3 regions of the Pseudoalteromonas sp. C8 genome follow, and region 2 is predicted to be linked to each of the others. Evidence: predicted binding sites of a transcription regulator. Region 2 holds the regulator's gene; each other region holds the start of a gene.
The links. Region 2 encodes sigma-54, which starts transcription at its own class of promoters, with help from an activator protein. Its sites were predicted from a motif close to GTTGGCACGNNNNTNGNNT; they were not measured.
Positions count from the first base shown of each region.

Region 1: GQR39_RS06150 (EF-hand domain-containing protein) is a predicted target of sigma-54. The motif match lies at 3,040-3,058, and genes of this name have one in related genera.
Region 3: flgJ (flagellar assembly peptidoglycan hydrolase FlgJ) is a predicted target of sigma-54. The motif match lies at 1,762-1,780, and genes of this name have one in related genera.

Region 1 is NZ_WTKT01000004.1:230,321-234,972, reverse strand. Features, by position in the region: gene GQR39_RS06170 (putative RNA methyltransferase) at 1-745, opposite strand, end outside; gene GQR39_RS06165 (energy-coupling factor ABC transporter permease) at 742-1,389, opposite strand; gene xthA (exodeoxyribonuclease III) at 1,395-2,201, opposite strand; gene GQR39_RS06155 (hypothetical protein) at 2,442-2,873, shown strand; gene GQR39_RS06150 (EF-hand domain-containing protein) at 3,100-3,621, shown strand; gene scpB (SMC-Scp complex subunit ScpB) at 3,773-4,363, shown strand; gene rluB (23S rRNA pseudouridine(2605) synthase RluB) at 4,360-4,652, shown strand, end outside.
Region 2 is NZ_WTKT01000001.1:325,243-329,894, reverse strand. Features, by position in the region: gene GQR39_RS01520 (HPr family phosphocarrier protein) at 1-155, opposite strand, end outside; gene rapZ (RNase adapter RapZ) at 198-1,043, opposite strand; gene ptsN (PTS IIA-like nitrogen regulatory protein PtsN) at 1,062-1,514, opposite strand; gene hpf (ribosome hibernation promoting factor) at 1,519-1,806, opposite strand; gene GQR39_RS01500 (RNA polymerase factor sigma-54) at 1,833-3,332, opposite strand; gene lptB (LPS export ABC transporter ATP-binding protein) at 3,402-4,127, opposite strand; gene lptA (lipopolysaccharide transport periplasmic protein LptA) at 4,124-4,652, opposite strand, start outside.
Region 3 is NZ_WTKT01000021.1:15,117-19,768, forward strand. Features, by position in the region: gene flgH (flagellar basal body L-ring protein FlgH) at 1-544, shown strand, start outside; gene GQR39_RS17160 (flagellar basal body P-ring protein FlgI) at 556-1,650, shown strand; gene flgJ (flagellar assembly peptidoglycan hydrolase FlgJ) at 1,817-2,833, shown strand; gene flgK (flagellar hook-associated protein FlgK) at 2,835-4,652, shown strand, end outside.

The DNA of each region.
Region 1 (4,652 bases), on a different contig from region 2:
CTTTTTCTTCGAGTGCAGTCCAGTGCTCGGGTCTAAATTTCCATGCAAATGGTGTCATCATTATTAAGTTTTTAATATCAGTAAAGCTAAGTGCTACATGCTCTGTTAAAAGGATCTGTTCCGATTTTTGAAACCCTTTTGGAGTGGATATTTCAGTATGTTCGTTTACTTCTGAATATATATACGATTTTAGCTCTTTTAAATGACAAGGGCCTGGGCTTGCAACCACTAATGTTGCGTTTTGATTTGCAAGGCGTTCGAGCTCTTGCTCAAACAAAGGTGCAAATACGCTAACAAGTACATCGGCAAATTGGCTTTTAAAGGGCGCTTGGCTGATTGATGCCACACTAAAATGGCAATTAAGGTAGCGCTTTGCTGCATATTTAACCGCTGATTTTGAAATATCGACACCATATACTATAGCATTTGTTTTACTTGCTATTGCTTGGGTATAAAATCCTTCGCCGCATCCTAAGTCAATTACTGTATTTGCACTTATATTACTAACTATGTCGCTAAGATTTCGTTGCAAGAAGCCATAATAACCACGCTCTAAAAATGCGCGTCTGGCTTGTACCATTTCAAGTGAGTCACCCGGTTGTTTTGAGTTTTTTTGTTGCACAGGCAGTAAATTAACATAACCTTCTTTGGCAAAATCAAAGCTATGGTTATTAGCACAACGAAGTGTTGAATCAGCTTTTAAAAGTGCTAGGGTACACAGCGGGCATTGATATTGTAGACTCATGAGCCTAGGTAGTCCTTATCGTAAAAAGTTTTTACCCAATGCGGGCGATAGGTGATCATAATCGTTATAGCCATGCCGTTGAGCATTGCTTCAGGAAACCAGATTATGGCACTTAGATAAACGTAGTTATCTGCAAGTTCTTGCCAATTGTATTGCCCTATAGCTAAGTAAAATAAAGCACCTAGGCTTATTTTTATACAGGCTATAAATCCCGCGGTTATAAACGCACAAACAAATATATAAACAAAAAAATGACGAGGTAAATATTGGTAACTAATTATAAAGCCAAGATAGCTCAATAAAATAGGAATAAACGCACCAATAAGCAGTTGTACTGGTAACAGCTCAAGTTCAATTTGACCAAAGGCAGCGAGCAGTGCTGTGGCAAGTAGGCTACTTAAAATAGTCAATCGCCAGCCTAAAATTAATGTCGCGGCCGTAACACCTAGTATGTGCAAATCAAGGCCCGTTAAAATTCCTGCCTTTATTCGCCAAAGCATTGCAAACACTAACGCACACGCAAGCACGCCAGTTTGACGGACTGGCGTATTAAGTAATGTTTTATATGTTTTTTTATCAAAGCTTAAAATAGCAATGATAATTACAAGGGACCAAAGCAGTCCCTGCATTGTTAGGCTGAGCATAATAATTACTTAAATGTTGACCATATAGGGGCATGGTCTGACGGTTTTTCAATACCGCGGAGTTCGTAATCAATACCGGTATCTATGCAGCGTGCTGCAAGCTCATTGGTTGCAAGGACGACATCTATACGAAGTCCTCGATTATCTACAAACCCTTTAGAGCGATAGTCAAACCACGAGTATTGATCGTCTGTTTCGGGGTTTTGCTCTCTAAATGTGTCTTTAAAACCCCAATTAAGTAATGTTGCAAGCCATTCACGCTCTACCGGTTGGAAAGAACATTTACCTGTTTTTAACCAACGTTTAGCATTTACTTCGCCAATACCAATATCTAAATCGGTGGGTGATATGTTGATATCACCCATGACAATTACATCTTGATCGGGTGTGTGGTTGGTTTCAAGGTGTGTCATTAAATCTTTATAAAATTGACGTTTATAAGGGAATTTAGTTTCGTGATTAATATTATCACCTTGTGGGAAATAGCCATTCATGACAGTAAGATCGCGACCGTTTTTTTGTTCAATAGTGACGCTTATCATGCGTTTTTGCGATTCATCTGTATCGGTGGCAAAACCTTTTAAGACCGATTTAGGCTCTTTTTTGCATAACATAGCTACGCCATAATGCGCTTTTTGACCATGAAAGTAGACGTGATATCCCATTTTTTGTACATCTTCTAATGGGAATGCTTCGTCGTGAACTTTAATCTCTTGCAAGCCAATAACGTCTGGTTGATGTTTGTCGATAATTGCTTGTAATTGGTGAAGACGAGCACGCAGACCATTGATATTGAAAGAAATCACTTTCATAAAATTTACCTTAAAATTGGTTCTATTTAATAGCTTAAATTGTATCAGTAAATACGCGTACATAACATGACTGAATTGAGATAATAGCTGCGTAAATGTTGATCAAATGATGGGTAAAGTTTGAAGATTGTGAATACAATATTAATTATTTAAATAAATAAAAAATTCAATTGAACTTAACTTTATTGAATATATAATGCGCGAAATTCACTTGTTTAGCTCGTTCAAATAGGATCTCTCATGAAAACACAACTACTTTTAGCCACTGCTTTACTAGCATCTGCAACTGCGTCAGCACAAAGCAATACTTACTTTAGCCAAGATAACAAAATTGAGTCTAAGTTATGCGTACTAAGTGCAAACGAAGGCTTTAGCGTTGCTCGTAAAGAAGCTGCCCAGCACGGTGTTTACCTATCTCGTTTTTCTAAAAGCATTTTATGTAATGGCGAAGATATTCGTGATATTGCTAAAAAAACGACATTAAGCAACGCATCAGTTGAGAAAGTAGAAGTATTTGCAAAAGACGCTCAACAAGAAACTCAACTATGTATGACGGCTTTAAAACAAGGTTTAGCACCTGTTCGTCAAAAAATTGGTAACCTGAACTCATTAAAATGTAATGGTCAAAACGTTACTGAGTTTGTTAAGCGCTACCAAAACGCAGCAATCTAATTGTTAGCTTAACTATATAAGTAAAATTGAAATACCTGGTTTTTACCGGGTATTTTTTTGCAAAAATTACAAGGTAGTTTGCAAAGCTTGCAAGCTTAATTTATTGAAACTGCTTAATAAATATACCGATTGAGATTAAGTTATTGATTATTATAAGTTAACTATTGTTGGCATTGGATTTGTATTAGTTAAAGTGACATTTAATTGATTACGAAGGATACGTCTTATGAAAAAGTTAACATTAGCAGCCACTATTTTAGCATCATTAAGCCTAGCGGCTTGTTCATCTAATCAAGGTCTTGAAAGAATAGACAGTGACTTTGCAAGTTTAGATAATGATAGCGATGGCTACATCTCAAAAGTTGAAGCTGATGACGATAGCATTTGGAGTCACTTTTCAAATATTGATACCAATATGGATAACGAAATTAGCCGCAAAGAATTTAACACTTACATGAAGTTAAACAATGGTAAAGTAGCTACTGATTCTGAAGTAAGTGAGTCGGCATTTAAAGCTGAAATTGCTAAATTCGATAAAATTGAAAGCAGCTTTGCAAGTCTAGATAACGACAGTAATGGCTATATCTCGGTAGTTGAAGGTAACGATGATGATATTTCAAATCATTTTGGTTATATGGATAAAAACCAAGATAAGCGGATCAGTAAAAGCGAGTTTATGGGTTACATTAAAAAATACGGTAACGCAGTAGCTGAAGATGATGCATTAGAAGCCATTAAACACAGCTAATAGTTGTCATTTTAATAAGCAACAAAGAAGCCAGTGCTAGTCACTGGCTTTTTTGTGTTTTAAATTTAGTTATTTGATAGATATATTTTCCTAGTTTGGTGTTGTTCTGTCATAATAGATGGCTGTGTATTTTTATTTGTTAAGAGTGTGTATGGCGGGTCGACGAATTAGTGATGAACAACTAGTTGAGATCATTGAAGCAGCTATTTTTGTTGCAGATAAGCCTGTTAGTAAACGCCACCTTAAAGACATCGTATTAATAGATTTAGCTATTTCTATGGCACGAATAAATGACGCAATAGATACAATACAAGAACATTTTCAAACTCGTGGTATTCGCTTAGTTGAGGTTGGTAGTGGGTATCGGTTTCAGGCATGCAGTAGTTTAAGCCCTTGGTTAAATAACTTGTGGCAAGAACGTGCACCAAAATACTCGCGTGCTTTACTGGAAACATTATCACTTATTGCATACAGGCAGCCCATTACACGCGGCGAAATTGAGCAAGTAAGAGGTGTTACTACGGGTTCGAATATTATTAAAACCTTACTCGAAAGAGAGTGGGTTAAAGTGGTAGGGCATAAAGAGGTTCCGGGTAAGCCGGCTTTATATGCAACTACTAAGCAATTTTTAGATTATTTTTCGTTAACTGGGCTTGAAAATTTACCTGCGTTGCCAACAGAGCAGCAAAGTAAAATTAACCAGTTATTGAGCGATCCTTCTGTGAGAGAACCATCCGAATGAGTATTATACAAGGTGAAAAGTTACAAAAAGTCTTAGCCCGTGCAGGCGTAGGCTCACGCCGTGAAATGGAAAAATACATTGACGCAAACCGCGTTAGTGTAAACGGTAAAGTGGCAAAGTTAGGTGACCGTGTTGAAGAAACCGATTTGATTCGTGTTGACGGACACAGTGTAAAAATTGAAGAAAAAGCAGACCGAATCTGTCGTGTGATTATGTATAACAAACCAGAAGGTGAGTTAAGCACACGTAAAGATCCTGAAGGACGTCGTACTGTATTTGATCGACTTCC
Region 2 (4,652 bases):
ATTAGTGCAAGTACGCTATCGCCTGCGGCTTCTTTGTCATCTTGAAATAATGTAATTGTCGCATCAAACTGCACTGCTAATTGGGCAAGTACGGTGGCTGCTCTGGCGTGCAATCCTAATTTGTTTTTTATTAAAAAAGTGTCTTCACAATGCATAACTTACTCTACCTAAGCTGAACAGGTGATTATTCAGCTATATTATTTTTCTTGTTCGCGATGGCGAATTTTCACATTGGGATGTGTCATTGCAAAACTTTCACCGATAGTTTGCGCTAAATATACAGAGCGATGTTGTCCGCCTGTACACCCAATAGCAATGGTTAAATAACTGCGGTTATTTCGCTCTAAGTGCGGTAACCACGTTTGTACAAATGTTTGAATTTGCCATGTGAATTTTTGCACTATGCTGTGATTGGCCAAATAATCTTTAACGGGTTGATCTAACCCATTTAAAGGTTTTAATTCAGGTTCCCAATGTGGATTTGGTAAAAAGCGTGCATCAAATACGTAATCTGCTTCTTTTGGTATACCGTATTTAAAACCAAACGATTCAAACGTGACAATCAGTTGCTTATCTTTTTTACCTAAAATCTTTTCACGAATAGATTCAGCAAGTTGATGAACGCTTAAATCAGTTGTATCTATCATAAAGTCGGCGCGGGTGATTAATACATCAAGTAATTCTTTTTCTTTTTTGATGGCTAAATCAAGAGGCAACGAGTCAATTGATAGTGGGTGTAATCTACGAGTTTCAGAAAAACGTTTGATCAATGTTTGATCGTCGCTATCTAAATAAAATAACGTAGGTTTTGCAAAGCCAGGCAAGTATTCAAGAATATCGTTAAATTCATCTTGTTGTTTAGGGATGTTACGCACATCAATGCTAACAGCAATTTTATCATAGCTATCAGACACACTGCGAACTAATGAAGGAAGCAAGTTAACTGGAATATTATCTACGCAATAATAACCTAAATCTTCTACAACGCGTAAAGCAACCGACTTTCCAGAACCAGAACGGCCGCTTATGATAATTAACTCCATTTAACACCCTTTATAAAACTATGATTGATTGACAATAACTTGGTAAAGCTCAGCATCTGATTTTGCACTGCGTAACTGTTTACAAAAATCTTTGTTGTTTAGTTTATCAGCAATGGTTGCTAGAGTCTTTAAGTGCTGCTGGTTATCGCCATCTGGTACGATGAGTGCGACGAAAATATCAACAGGGCGATTATCGATTGCATCAAAATTTATTGGAGTTTCGCTAACGAGTACTAAAGCCAAAGGCTCTTCTGCACCGCTCATTCTTCCATGAGGAATGGCAATGCCACGCCCTATACCTGTACTACCCAATTTTTCTCTGCTCATTAAAGCATTAAGAATATCTTGTTGCGGTAAATACGGAAGTTTGTCGTGAGCAAGTTCGCTAATGAACTCTAAAATTCTTTTTTTGCTATTAAAAAGGACCGCAGCTTTGCTGCAGTCCTGGCATATAAGTGAGCTTAATTTCATCATATTAGTGTCGAGCAAGCTTCTCTTTGTGTTTAATTACTTGTCGATCGAGCTTGTCGATCAACGAGTCAATGGCGGCATACATATCTTGATGTTCTGTAGAGGCAAATAACTCAGCACCGCTTACGTGTATGGTGGCTTCTGCTTTTTGATTTAATTTTTCTACATCGAGAATGACATGAACATTATTAATATGATCAGAGTGTCTTTCTAGCTTCGCAAATTTGGTATTAATATAGTCTCTTAGTGAATCGGTTAATTCTACGTGACGACCAGTTAAGTTTAGTTGCATAAGCATTACCCTCTTTTTTTTGCGTCTTAAATCAAACTTTTACGTTGATTTGACGGTGGAATAGCCAGAGATTCGCGGTATTTTGCGATTGTACGTCTCGCTACTTTAATTCCTTGCTCAGCCAATATATCCGCTATTTTGCTATCACTCAATGGTTTTGCTGAGTTTTCTGCTGCGATTAATTTTCGGATAAGCGCACGGATTGCTGTAGATGAACATTCACCCCCGTTTTCGGTGCTTACATGGCTTGAGAAAAAATATTTAAGCTCAAATATACCACGGGGTGTGTGCATATACTTTTGGGTTGTTACGCGCGAAATTGTTGATTCGTGCATTTCTACCATTTCAGCAACATCATTTAAAACCATTGGTTTCATGGCTTCAGGACCGTGTTCAAAAAAGCCTTGTTGTTGCTTAACAATACAATTTGTTACTTTTAATAGCGTGTCGTTTCTACTTTCTAAGCTTTTAATAAACCATTTAGCTTCTTGTAAATGCGAGCGAATAAACTGGCTGTCACCACTGGATTTTACAGTGCGAGACATTGCCGCGTATTGGCTATTAACACGAATTTTAGGCATGCTGTCTGGGTTTAACTCAACAACCCAGCGGCCTTTAATTTTTTTAACTGACACATCAGGAATAACATACTCAGATTCTTCTCTTACAATAGTATCTGCAGGTTTAGGGCTAAGAGTATGTATTAATGTCATTACTTCTTTAAGCTCTTCTTCTTTGAGCTTAGTTTTCTTCATTAATGTACGATAGTCACGAGCAGCTAATAAATCAATATGCTCGGTTAAAATCATTTTTGTTTCATTAATGTAAGGTGTTTCTTTGTCAAACTGGTTAAGCTGAATACACAAACACTCTTGTAAACTACGTGCAGCAATACCAACAGGATCAAACAGTTGGATGCGTTTTAATACAGCTTCAATTTCATCAAGTTCGACTTCGTTATCATCTTCGTTTTCTTGATTAAAGCTTTCTAAAATCTCTTCGCAGCTTAGTGTTAAAATACCTGAATCATCGACGGCTTCTACAATCGCAATAGCAATAGCTTCGTCTGTAGGGCTAAATGGCGTTAGTTGTAACTGCCACATTAAATACTCATGGAGCGTTTCAGTAGAGGCGCCTTGGTATATTGATTCGTCTTCAGGCATCGGACCCGATGATGCTGCTGGGGCGGCACTCATGTACTCATCCCAACTAACATCCATAGCCATGTCGTCACTTAGCGTGTCTTTTGCAAGTGCTTCACCACTATCTTGTTCGTATTCGCTTGGAGCATCATCGGCAGATGCGCTAACAGTTATGTCATCTGTATCTGCTTTTTGCTCGTTTTTACCTGCAGCGTCTTCTGAATAGTCTGCTTCTTCAACCTCTAATAGCGGGTTGCTGTCGAGAGCTTCTTGTATTTCTTGCTGGAGATCCAATGTACTGAGTTGCAACAAACGAATAGCTTGTTGCAGCTGTGGAGTCATTGTAAGTTGCTGGCCCATGCGCAGCTGTAGTGATTGCCTCATGTATCTCTAACAATCCTTTTATGTTGTTATAATTAATACTAGCAGATGCTTAAAGACATGGCGTAAATGTTACAGCCTAAATTGCTCGCCTAAGTAAACATCGCGTACTGTTTTATCATTTAATACGTGTTCTGGAGTACCTGATGCAATCAGCTCCCCATGAGAAACAATGTAGGCTTTTTCACAAACATCAAGGGTTTCTCTTACGTTATGATCGGTAATTAATACACCAATCCCACGATTTTTAAGATGTTCTATTATTTTCTTTATGTCTAATACCGAAATCGGGTCAACACCTGCAAATGGTTCATCCAGTAATATAAATTTAGGATCTGCTGCCAGCGCACGTGCTATTTCAACACGACGACGTTCGCCACCTGACAATGCCATACCTTGGCTATCACGAATGTGTTGTATGCTAAATTCATCTAATAATTTATCGAGAGTGTCTTCTCTAGCTTGTTTATTTAACTCTTTGCGCGTTTCTAAAATGGCCATTAAGTTTTGATAAACAGTCAGCTTTCTGAATATTGAAGACTCTTGCGGTAAGTAGCCAATGCCTAATCTAGCACGACTATGCATAGGTAAAAGAGTAATATCGTTATCGTCTATCGATATTTTACCTTTGTCGCTAGGTACAAGTCCTACTATCATATAAAACGTGGTGGTTTTACCTGCGCCGTTAGGGCCAAGTAAGCCAACAATACTGCCAGCTTTGACTTCAAGGCCGACGTTTTTTACAACTTCACGGCCTTTATAGCTCTTTGCTAATAGCTCTGCTTTTAATGTGCTCATGGTTGACCTTTGTCGCTTTTTTTACTTTTTTTAGTCTCGATTGGCACTAAAATTGTGTGAACGCGGTCAGTTGAGTTTTCATCTTTTTCGGCACTGATTAGCTGCTGCTCTATATCGTAGGTAATGCTTTTAGCATTTATTTTTTGTCCCGCTTGCGATACTTGTGCATTACCAACAAGCGTTAAAAAACGCTTAGATACATCATAACGTACTTCGTCAGCACTGGCGCTCATAGTCGTGCCATCTGATTGCTTTTCTTCAAAGTGCGCAGGGCTACCTGTAGCAATTAATAATTGTTTATTATCACCAAGTTCATCGCGTTTATGTACTTCTAAGCGGTCGGCTGTGATACGGCGGTTACCGTGAATAATTTCAACGTTTTTCTCAAAAATCCCGACATTAGCTTTTAATTGACCTTCTTGCTTATCGGCGCTTATTGAAATTTGATTTGCAGTCGGTTGCGTGTTTTGCTCTGCAGCACTACTATTAAACGCTAGTATAAGTGTAGGAATAATAAGTGATTTT
Region 3 (4,652 bases), on a different contig from region 2:
AGGTTCATTATTTAATACTCATACATCAAACGACTTATATTCTGATAAAAAAGCGCTACGTACTGGCGATATAATCACGGTTAAATTGCAAGAGTCTACTCAAGCAACAAAAGCCGCCAAAACAGAAACAGACAAAGAAACCGAGGCAAGCTTAGACCCCGTTATTGGATTAGGTGGTCTACCTGTAAATATAGGTGGTGACAGCATTCAGTTTGGTATTGGTAGTGATTCGTCGTTTACGGGTGATTCAAAATCAAACCAGTCAAACAGCTTAGTGGGCGATATTTCGGTTAATGTAATGCGCGTTTTACCTAACGGTAACTTAGTTATTCGCGGTGAAAAATGGCTAACGCTTAATACCGGCGAAGAGTTTATTCGTTTAGAAGGGCTAGTACGCCCTCAAGACGTAAGCGCCGATAATACGGTGGAATCAAACCGTATTGCTAATGCACGTATTCAATACTCAGGTAAAGGGCAAACGCAAGAAGCGCAAAGTCCTGGTTGGCTTACACGTTTCTTTAGCAGTTCGCTGTTTCCATTTTAGAGGGTAACAACATGAATAGCCTTAAAGCTTTATGTTTAGTTGTGTTATTAGGTTGGCAGTTTAGCGTCAGTGCTGAGCGCATAAAAGATGTGTCTATGGTTGAAGGCGTACGCTCTAACCAGCTAGTTGGTTATGGCTTAGTGGTTGGTTTACCGGGCACTGGCGAGCAAAACTCATATACACAACAAAGTTTTAGAGGCATGTTGAACAGCTTTGGTATTACGCTACCTTCAACTCAAAGTCCTAAAATTAAAAATGTTGCTGCTGTTGCTGTGCATGCAGAATTACCTGCATTTAGAAAGCCTGGGCAAGCAATCGATATTACGGTTTCTTCTATTGGTAGTGCAGGCAGCTTACGTGGCGGTACTTTACTACAAACTTTTTTAAAAGGTGTAGACGGTAACGTGTACGCAATTGCACAAGGTAGTTTAATTGTCGGTGGCTTAGGCGCACAAGGGCTTGATGGTAGTAGAGTTGTAATTAACACCCCTACAGTTGGTCGTATACCAAATGGCGCTACAGTTGAGCGCGCCGTGGAAAGCCCATTTATGCAAGGCGATTACATTACTTTTAATTTAAACCGCCCAGACTTTACAACGGCAAAACGCCTAGAAAAAACAATTAATGACTTAGTTGGCCCAAATAGCGCACAGGCAATTGATTCTGTTTCTATTCGTGTTATAGCTCCACGCGATGCATCCCAGCGTGTATCGTACTTATCAACACTCGAAAACTTAGAATTTAAGCCAGCTGATATGGCCGCTAAAATTATAGTTAACTCGCGCACTGGTACAATTGTCATTGGTAAAAACGTTAAGCTTCAGCCTGCCGCTATAACTCACGGTGGCTTAACAGTAACAATTGCAGAACAACAAAACGTGTCACAACCAAACCCGCTAGCAAACGGTGATACTGTTGTCACGCAGCAGAGCATTATTGATGTAAATCAAGATGACTCGCGCGCCTTTGTATTTAATCCAGGTGTAAGCCTTGACGATTTAGTTCGCGCAATTAACGAAGTAGGCGCAGCGCCTGGTGACTTAATGGCTATTTTAGAAGCACTAAAAGAAGCCGGCGCAATTAACGGACAGCTCGTTGTTATATAAATAACTCAAGCCAATAAATAACGTATTACTTAAGCCCTATGTTTTTGAAATTAGGGCTTTTTATTTACAGCAACTTAAGTTTATTATTTTTATCTCCCTTGTTTTATCGGTAGTGGCTCAATTTTTGCATTTTTAACTGCATTATTCATTTTGTGTCAAAAAGCCGATGGAAACTAATCACCTCGATAAACAAAACTTTTTTGATTTAGGCAACTTAGATTCACTTCGTAAAGAAGCCTTAACCAGTGGCGATGCATCAACTGATGCCTCTAAAGCTGCGCTCAAAAAAGCGGCCGCACAATTTGAAGCTATTTTTACGCAAATGCTGCTCAAAGGAATGCGCAAAGCTAACGAAGCATTTGAAGACAAAGACAGCCCATTTAATTCAAGTGGCGTAAAGTTTTTTGAAGAAATGCACGACCAGCAACTTTCAACAGAGCTTTCTTCAAATGGCTCGTTAGGCCTTGCCGATTTAATTGTTCAGCAGTTATCGCCTGAGTCTAAAAACTTTATGCCAGGCTCTGTACTTAGAACAACCAACGATATTTTCAGCGATACACAAGTGGGATCTGCTCTTCCTCATGAGCAAAAAAATAAGCAACCCGATCTTATCGTTAATAACACTAAAGCCGATATTGCTGAGCCTAAAGTCGATATTGCAGAGTCTAAAATCGATAGCCCAACATTTAAAAATGCAGAAGAGTTTGTAAGTTCAGTGTGGGAACACGCTAAAACTGCAGCGCAAAAAATTGGTTTAAACCCAGCGGTAATGGTTGCACAAGCGGCACTTGAAACCGGTTGGGGTAAACACATTATTAATAAAAGTGACGGCGGCAGTTCAAATAACCTATTTAATATTAAGTCAGATAAAAGCTGGGAAGGCGATAAAGCAAGCAAAGTAACGCTTGAGTTTGAGCAAGGTACACCCGTTAAAAAACAAGCCAGCTTTAGAGCCTACGATTCAATTAAAGATAGCGTGAACGACTTCGTTGATTTTTTAACGCAAAACCCACGCTACCAAGAAGCATTACAAAATACAGCAAAACCAAACGACTTTTTAGATTCATTACAAAAAGCAGGTTATGCAACCGATCCAAATTATGCCAGCAAAATAAAAAAAGTGCTCAATAGCAGCCAGCTAAAAGACATTGCGGCAAACGTGATCCGCCAAGGAGTAGAGTAACATGTCGTTTAATTTATTAAACATTGCCAGTTCTGGAGTTAGAGCAAGCTCAGAGCTATTGCAAACGACAAGTAAAAATATCGCCAATGTTAATACCGAAGGCTATGTGCGCGAGCGTACAGAGTTTACTACTATGGTTGATAACCAAGTAGGGCGAGGCGAAACATACCGATTACTGAACGAGTTTGCTCAGTCACAGCTAAATCGTGATACCTCTAATAAATCGTTTTTCGATCAGTTTATTACTGAGGCTAATCGAGTTGATACTATTTTTTCTGAAGAGTCGAATAATCTATCAACTGGTATTAACTCTTTATTTAATAACGTACAAGAAGCACTAAATCAGCCGTCATCTACCGTTGCCCGCTCATTAGTAATGACCGACGCGCAAAGCTTAATTGATCAAATGGATAGGCTTTCAGGCATCGTGCTTGATCAAAAAAGTGTAGTGAACGAGCAGCTTGAAATTTTTTCAGACGAAGCAAACTCACTCATTCAAAGTATTAGTACGCTAAATCAAAATATTGCAGCAGTTAATGGCACTAATAACGCCGCAGATGCGAGCTCTACCTATAACGAACGCGATAAAGCAATACGCGACTTATCAGAGCTAATAGACATAGAAACGCTTGATGGTCCAAATGGCGAAAAACTCGTTTTTATGGGCACAGGCGAAGCGGTTGTTATGCAAAATGGCGCATTTAACTTATTTTCGATGACAGGGGATCCTGATCCTAACTTTAAAGAATTCACGCTTGACGTTAATGGTGGCAAAGCAGTGCCGCTTGAAGTTGATGTAAGCAAGCTTAAAGGCAAAATTGGCGGTTTACTTGCTTTTAGAGATGACATATTAGTCCCTGCGCAAAACCAAATTGGTCAAATGGGCTTAGCTATTGCTGATGCATTTAACGAACAAAACAAATTGGGTATGGATGCAACAGGCCAGCTAGGTGGTAATATTTTTAATATACCTACCGTTGGCGCTTATGCGTATCAAGCGAATACTGGTGATGCTGGTATGACTGCAACTGTAGAGCCCGGTAAAGGCAGTGAATTACCTGCCAGTGACTTTATTATTACTTATACGAGTGCTGCATCGGTTTCTATTCAACCAGTAGATAATAAAGGCGAGCCGCTAGGTGACCCATCAGTTGCAGATATCCCAGCTGATGGGATCATAAATGCAGACGATATTCGAAATGCAGTCCCTTATCAAGCGGCAACAGCTACAACACCAGAAGTATTAGCAACGGTAAAAGACTCCTTCGGACTACAATTAAATATAGATACAACCAAAACAGGTAACGTGGGTGATCAGTTTCAAATTAAACTTAATTCTGACTCGGCTTCTAGCATAACGCTTGCAACCGGGCGCGGCGAAGATTTAGCATTAGCTTCACCTATCCGTACTGCTAACAGTATAGATAATATAGGCACCGCTACTATTTCAGCGGGAGAAGTAACAAGCGTGACATCGGGTGGTTTTACCACCGCTCCCGGTTTGACCAATGGCGGTATTACCCTAGTTAAAACAGGCACTGCAAACGAATATCAAATTTCTGATGAAAATAATACGGCAACAACAATTATTATTCCACCGCCAGGTAATAATGTTTTATCTCAAGCAGGAACGCCATACAGCGATTATGGTTTTGATTTTGACATAGAAGGTACACCAGCAACAGGCGACACCTTTACACTTGAGTTTAACGAAGGCGGCTTTGACGATAACCGTAATGGTTTAAAATTAGCTGACTTACAAAATGGCGAATTAGTACGCTTAAACGTAGAAACAACAGCAACGGCCGACAACCATAAA